2 linked regions of the Leucothrix mucor DSM 2157 genome follow. Each later gene encodes a partner of the first gene's protein in a complex. Links are inferred from orthologs where the notes say so. Each region holds a gene or a part of one and is shown on either strand. Other genes may lie near its edges.

Region 1 (2,810 bases):
AAGACCTGGTCAAAGAAGCACGCGAAGAAGTCGCTAAGACAATCAACGCTGATGCACGCGAAATCGTATGGACTAGTGGCGCGACTGAATCAGACAACCTGGCTATCAAAGGCGCGGCTCACTTCAACGAACGTCGTGGTAAGCACATCGTTACGATGAAAACTGAGCACAAGGCAGTATTAGATACTTGCCGTCAGTTGGAGCGTGAAGGCTTTGAAGTCACGTACCTTGACCCAATGCCAAACGGCTTGTTGGATCTGAAAGTATTCGAAGATTCACTGCGCGATGACACGACGGTTGTCTCTATTATGCACGTGAACAATGAAACGGGCGTCATCCAAGATATTGCTGCGATTGGCGAGATCTGTCGCGACCGTAAGATTGTATTCCATGTGGATGCGGCGCAAAGTATCGGTAAAGCACTGATCGACGTTGAAGCAATGAAAGTTGACTTAATCAGCTTCTCTGCTCATAAAGCATACGGCCCTAAAGGTATCGGTGCGTTATTTGTTCGTCGTAAGCCACGGGTACGTATCGAAGCACAGATGCACGGTGGCGGACATGAGCGTGGAATGCGTTCAGGTACTTTGCCAACGCACCAGATTGTAGGCATGGGCGAAGCGTTCCGTATCTGTCGTGAAGAAATGGCGACTGAAAATGATCGCATCCGCATGTTGCGCGACCGCTTATATGATGGCTTCAAAGATATGGAAGAAGTCTATGTGAATGGTGATCTGGAGCAACGCATTGCCGGTAACCTGAACATCAGTTTCAACTATGTTGAAGGTGAGAGTCTGATGATGTCTTTGAAAGATATCGCGGTATCTTCCGGTTCAGCCTGTACCAGTGCCAGCCTTGAGCCAAGTTATGTTCTGCGTGCCTTAGGCCGTAGCGATGAACTGGCACATAGCTCGTTACGTTTTACCATTGGACGTTTTACAACTGCTGAAGAAGTAGACGTTGCAATACAACAAACCCGTGCTGCGGTTGAAAAACTACGTGACCTGTCCCCATTATGGGATATGTTTAAAGACGGTATTGATCTAAGTACTGTTGAGTGGGCTGAGCACTAAGACTGATTGTTAACTCAGTCAACTGACGAATTTTTTGAGGATATAGATATGGCATACGGCAATAAGGTAATGGATCATTACGACAACCCACGTAATGTTGGTTCTTTCGATGCAAAAGATGCAGCGATTGGAACGGGCATGGTTGGAGCGCCAGCCTGTGGAGACGTTATGCGTCTGCAAATTAAAGTAGGTGCTGATGGCATCATCGAAGATGCTAAGTTCAAAACATATGGCTGCGGTTCGGCTATTGCATCTTCTAGCTTGCTGACAGAGTGGGTTAAAGGCAAGACTTTGGACCAGGCAAAAGAAATTAAGAACACTGATATTGCTGATGAGCTGGAATTACCACCGGTAAAAATTCACTGCTCAGTACTGGCAGAAGATGCCATTCGCGCAGCAATTGATGATTTTCAGAGTAAGCAGTAATTCGGCTGATAGAAACGTGTGACGAGGTGTAACCATGGCAATTTCCTTAACTGAAACCGCAGCAGATCGGGTTAGTTCCTTTTTGCAAAAGCGAGGCAAAGGTGTCGGCTTGCGTTTGGGTGTTAAAACGCACGGCTGCTCAGGAATGGCTTATGTGATGGAATTCGCAGATGCTGTTGATGAGCACGATACAGTGTTTGAAGACCATGGTGTGAGCCTGATTGTTGATCCGAAAAGTCTGGTTTATCTGGATGGCACGGTGATGGATTACACACGTGAAGGCCTGAATGAAGGCTTTAAGTTCACCAATCCGAATGAGTCGGGTGCTTGTGGCTGCGGTGAGAGTTTCACCGTTTAAGCGACATCTGTAGTACCCTTCCAATGAGCCGGTTATCAATCGGCTCATTCTCATTCTGCCCCCGAAATAGTGATTACTCACATGTCGATCGATTTTAAGCAAAACTACTTTCAGTTATTTGGCTTGCCGGTTCAGTACGAACTGGATAAGGCTAAACTCGCTAGCGCTTTTCGCGAGCTTCAGGCAAAACACCATCCCGATCGTTTTGCCAGTGGCACCGATGAGCAGCGCCGTATCGCCCAGCAAATTACCAGCTTCATCAATACCGCTCAGGATACGCTAAAGCAGCCACGCTTACGGGCACGTTATTTGCTCGAACTAGCCGGCGTTGACTTTGATGATGAGCGCGATACTACCAGTGATATGGCTTTTTTGATGGCTCAGATGGAGCGTCGCGAAGCTTTGGAGCAAGTATCTCAAGCTGATGATCCATTTGATGCAATTGATGCCTTGTCTAAAAGTGTGCGAGCTGAGCAATCCGGTTTAGAGCTGGATTTTGTTGAAGATCTTGACGCGGGCAACTTGGATGATGCGAAGCAGATTGTGCTGAAGTTGAAGTTTTTTGAACGATTGATGGGCGAAATTAAGCAGCTTGAAGAAAAGCTGGAAGATGACGCAAGCTAAAGGTTGATGCATGGCATTATTACAAATATCTGAACCCGGAATGTCTACCGCACCGCATGAGCATAGGCTCGCGGTCGGAATTGATCTGGGAACCACGAATTCGTTAGTCGCCGCTGTTCGCAGTGGCGAAGCCAGTACACTACCGGATGAGCAAGGTCGGCATTTACTGCCCTCGGTCGTTCGTTATATGGATGACGGTAGTATTATCGTCGGTGATAAGGCCAAAGCAGCGCTTGGCTTGGATATTCACAACACGATTGCCTCAGCCAAGCGTTTGCTCGGTCGTGCAGTCAGTGAAATCAAAACTTTAGGCGGGCAGTTGCCTTATC
Region 2 (3,742 bases), 3.7 Mb from region 1 along the record:
CAACAACTTAATTACATACGGTGGCTTGCCAATGAAATTCAACAAATCATCGGTGTCATCTGGCGAATGTGAGAAGCCAGTGACTGGCATACCGACATTTTTACGAGACAGCAACTGCAGTGAGCGCAGCTTGTCACGCGAGCGGCTGATCGCCACCGATTCATTCACAGGGTACACACCCATCATTTCAAATTGGCGCAGTACCGCCGTACCGTAAAACGTTACCGAGGCACCAATCCGCGGAATGACCGCATCAAAACCAGTCAGCACACGGCCTTTATAATGAATCTCAGGGCTACCGCTACTGATATTCATGTAAGCACGAAGTACGTCGATGACCTCAACAGTATGGCCACGGGCCTCAGCGGCTTCAATCAAGCGGCGAGTCGAGTACAAACGTGGGTTACGAGACAGTATTGCAATTTTCATTTAACGTCCTTAAGAATACCGCCCGCGACTTGCGTTGGGCTTCTAAGTTAAGAATTATAGTGATCGGAAGTAATCTGCTTCCATCTGGCAGTTTCTATATTGTGAACTGATACCCCAACAGAATCCACTGCTACCGTCACTCTCATTTCACGATATCTTACTGATTGATACCTTACAGTTTTAACGTTCACTAAACTTTACAGGGAGCTTGATGTATTGTGACCAGCTTTAAAAATCAGTGATCAAATGAGCAGCAATATTTTTACGCTGCCATCCTAAAAAATCGACACCACAACCACTGCAGGAATCCAACTCAATGTCTGATTTGACTAACCATTTTATCGGCTTAAACACCGAATATAAGCTGGCCGACGGCACAACGAAACGTCGCCTACACTTAGATGGTGCGGCCTCCCCCTTGGTCATGCAAACAGCCATTGATGCCAGAAATGCGCTATTACCGCATTACTCCAATAGCCATAGCTTCTCACACGCCTCCGCGCATATCTGTGGGCAAGCGCATACCTGGGCCAAGCAAACGATTTTGGATGTGTGTGGGGCTGATGAGCGCTACAGCTTAGTCTCCTTAGGCAATGGCACGACTGCAGTAATGAATAATCTCGCGCGTCGCTTAAAGCCTCGCTCCGCTGAAAAACCGATCGTACTGGTTTCAGCGATGGAACATCATGCCAATGACCTGCCGCATCGTGAGCAGTCAGCATCGGTCGGTGCGCAGGTGATTCATATCCCATTGCGTGGTGAGTCAGCCCGACAAGGTGAAATTGACCTTAGCGCTTTAGAAGCCCTGCTTAAAGAACACGCTGGGAAAGTAAATTACGTCTCTTTCTCAGGTGTAAGCAATGTCACCGGCATTGTTAATCCCGTGGCTGACATTGTGGCACTAGCCCACCAATACAATGCCCTTGCGATACTCGATGCTGCGCAAAGTGCGCCCCACATGCGCTTGAATATCGCCGAATACGATATTGATTTTGTGGCGTTCTCTGGCCATAAGGTCTACTGCGCGGGCTCTCCGGGCATACTCATCGCCAAGTCAGAGTATTTAGCGCAATACCCCAGCGATGAAGTTGGTGGTGGCGTGGTTGAACGCGTTGACTACCAAAGCGCCGACTACCTCAAGACTTACCCAGAACGAGAGCAAGCAGGCACTAAAGACATTTTAGGGCTCTATTCACTCGCCAAAGTCATGGCCGCACTACGTGATTATGGTTTAGATAAGGTCAGTGCACATGGAGCCGAGTTATGGCAATACGCCGCTGAAAAGTTAAGCACTGTTCAAGGTTTATTCATTTATGGGCAGAGTGAGCAAACTCGCTTAGGCGCGCTATCATTTAATATTGATGGCATTGATCATGGCTTAGTTGCCTCAATTTTAAGTGACTATTTTGGTATTGCCGTGCGTAATGAATGCTTTTGTGCTCACCCCTATGTCAGCTCAATGATTAAAGAAGCCCTTTGGGAGTTAGACCTTGATGAGGTGCCAGAAGACGAGCAAGAAGCGCTGATCAATCGCAAACGTGGCATGGTGAGAGCGAGCTTTAGCCTGTACAACACTCGCGAAGATGTGGATGCGCTCTACGCGGCGTTGACTGACATCGTGGCGAAGCAAGCAAGCTTTGCTAAAGAATATAATGTCACCCGCTCTGGCGCTTATCTGCATAAGCACTTTGTTGTTGAGCTTAGCCTGTAAAGAATCTGCACCGGCTTAATGCTTTCGATCTGCCATACCTCAGCGTTGAGTATCACTCTCGCAAAGTACTCATACCTTTTGATCGGGCACTTCAACTTAAGAAAGTGCCTGAGTGATTAATGAGTGTTACTTTTTTATTTTTTCAACTAGAAAGTCGACTGCCGCTTTAACTTTGGGTACTAAATAGCGCTGCTTTTGATACAACAAGTACACCGCCATCTCAGAATGCTGAGTGATCGCTAACTCATGCTCAAACTTAAGCTCTTGCAGCACCCCAGACTCAAGGTATGACGCCAAAGCCCATCGCGTTGACATTAAAATGCCCTCCCCAGCACAAGCTTTTTTAGCCAGCCATGGGCCGCTATTGGAGATCGCCACCGCTGGCCCTGAAACGTCATGCCATTGCCCATCCATATTGCATAACCAAGGCGTCGGCCCGGTTGGCGCTTTAAAATACAGGCCTTTATGATCCTTCAACTCCATTGCAGTGCTAGGTACGCCGTGCTGCTCTAAATAGCTGGGTGATGCGACAGGAATAAAACCATTATCCATCAGCCGTATCGCCAGCACACGTTCATTGGGCGCATAACCACCGCGAATGGCAATATCCACATCATCACGCCCCAGCGTTGATAGCTCGTCACTTAAGCTGACATCCAACACAATTTGAGGATACAGCGCGCTGAATTCATCCAATAAGGGCAACAAAATCTTCTCACCAAAGCCCACCATCGAACTGATCCGTAAACGCCCCATTGGCGTTGTTTGATAACTACGCACCGTTTCACTGCTTTGCTCTAGTTGATTCAGTATTTGTTGTACGTCGTTATAATAAATCTGCCCGACTTCAGTCAGTTTAACCACTCGGGTCGAACGCTTTAACAAGGTCGCGCCTAAACTCTTTTCCAAATCAGCAACGCGCCGCGACAACGATGATGGCGGCACATTAAACGCACTCGCCGCTTTGGTAAAACTCCCCGTTTCGACGACTTTACTGAAATACCGTATGGCCCGTAGTTGATCCACTCACTTCTCCATTCACTGAACGTCCAAGTATTCTCGCCCTATTATTGCTTTAAAAGCAATAGTGATTCGCATTCACCCCTATATATAACCCAATTAAAACCAGTAATAATGCACCCATCTTAAGCACTGCAAGCTTGACCCTGCTGCAGTGTGTTAAACACAGGGGCTAAACCTCTCGATAATGATGGAACACTGAATATGATCACTTTGCACGGTTTTGCGGCTAGCAACTATTACAACCTAGTGAAACATGTACTGCTCTACAAAGCAGTGCCGTTTCAGGAAGACCTTCTCTACGGTGGTAGCGAAGAGTTACTGGCCATCAGCCCAGCGGGCAAAGTACCGGTTATCACGACGGCTGAAGGCCTGAATATTTCAGAGTCAAGTGTCATTTGTGACTTTCTTGAAGAGACGTATCCAGACATTCCGCTATACCCTGAAAATGCCGGGGAACGTGCGGTTGTGCGCCAAATCATGAAAATGTCAGAGCTTTATTTTGAGCTACCCAGCAGACGGTTTATCCCTTATGCCTTTTCAGGGACTGAAGCGCCGGACTCGGTTAAGGCTGAAGTGCGT

What was found. The genes of interacting proteins can lie anywhere in the genome.
Region 2: the proteins of iscU (region 1) and LEUMU_RS24735 are in contact, whole or in part, in a solved structure (PDB 5XT5), measured with the Bacillus subtilis proteins. The link is inferred for Leucothrix mucor DSM 2157 from one-to-one orthologs.

What each region holds. Positions count from the first base shown.
Region 1 is NZ_ATTE01000001.1:4,799,727-4,802,536, forward strand. It holds iscU (Fe-S cluster assembly scaffold IscU), read left to right. Parts: upstream 1-1,121; coding sequence 1,122-1,499; downstream 1,500-2,810. Other genes in the region: LEUMU_RS0122035 (IscS subfamily cysteine desulfurase), read left to right, coding at 1-1,073; iscA (iron-sulfur cluster assembly protein IscA), read left to right, coding at 1,534-1,857; hscB (Fe-S protein assembly co-chaperone HscB), read left to right, coding at 1,939-2,481; hscA (Fe-S protein assembly chaperone HscA), read left to right, coding at 2,492-2,810. UniProt on the Bacillus subtilis protein: Part of the SUF-like system that mediates the biosynthesis of iron-sulfur (Fe-S) clusters. Acts as a sulfurtransferase and thus transfers sulfur from SufS to SufB.
Region 2 is NZ_ATTE01000001.1:1,138,039-1,141,780, reverse strand. What follows is about bases 10-2,942. They hold LEUMU_RS24735 (aminotransferase class V-fold PLP-dependent enzyme), read left to right. Parts: upstream 10-745; coding sequence 746-2,140; downstream 2,141-2,942. Other genes in these bases: LEUMU_RS0105085 (LysR family transcriptional regulator), read right to left, coding at 2,267-2,942; rimK (30S ribosomal protein S6--L-glutamate ligase), read right to left, coding at 10-429. Also shown: more of rimK, read right to left, coding at 1-9; more of LEUMU_RS0105085, read right to left, coding at 2,943-3,166; LEUMU_RS0105080 (glutathione S-transferase family protein), read left to right, coding at 3,365-3,742. UniProt on the Bacillus subtilis protein: Type II cysteine desulfurase that acts as the initial step in the SUF-like Fe-S cluster assembly pathway.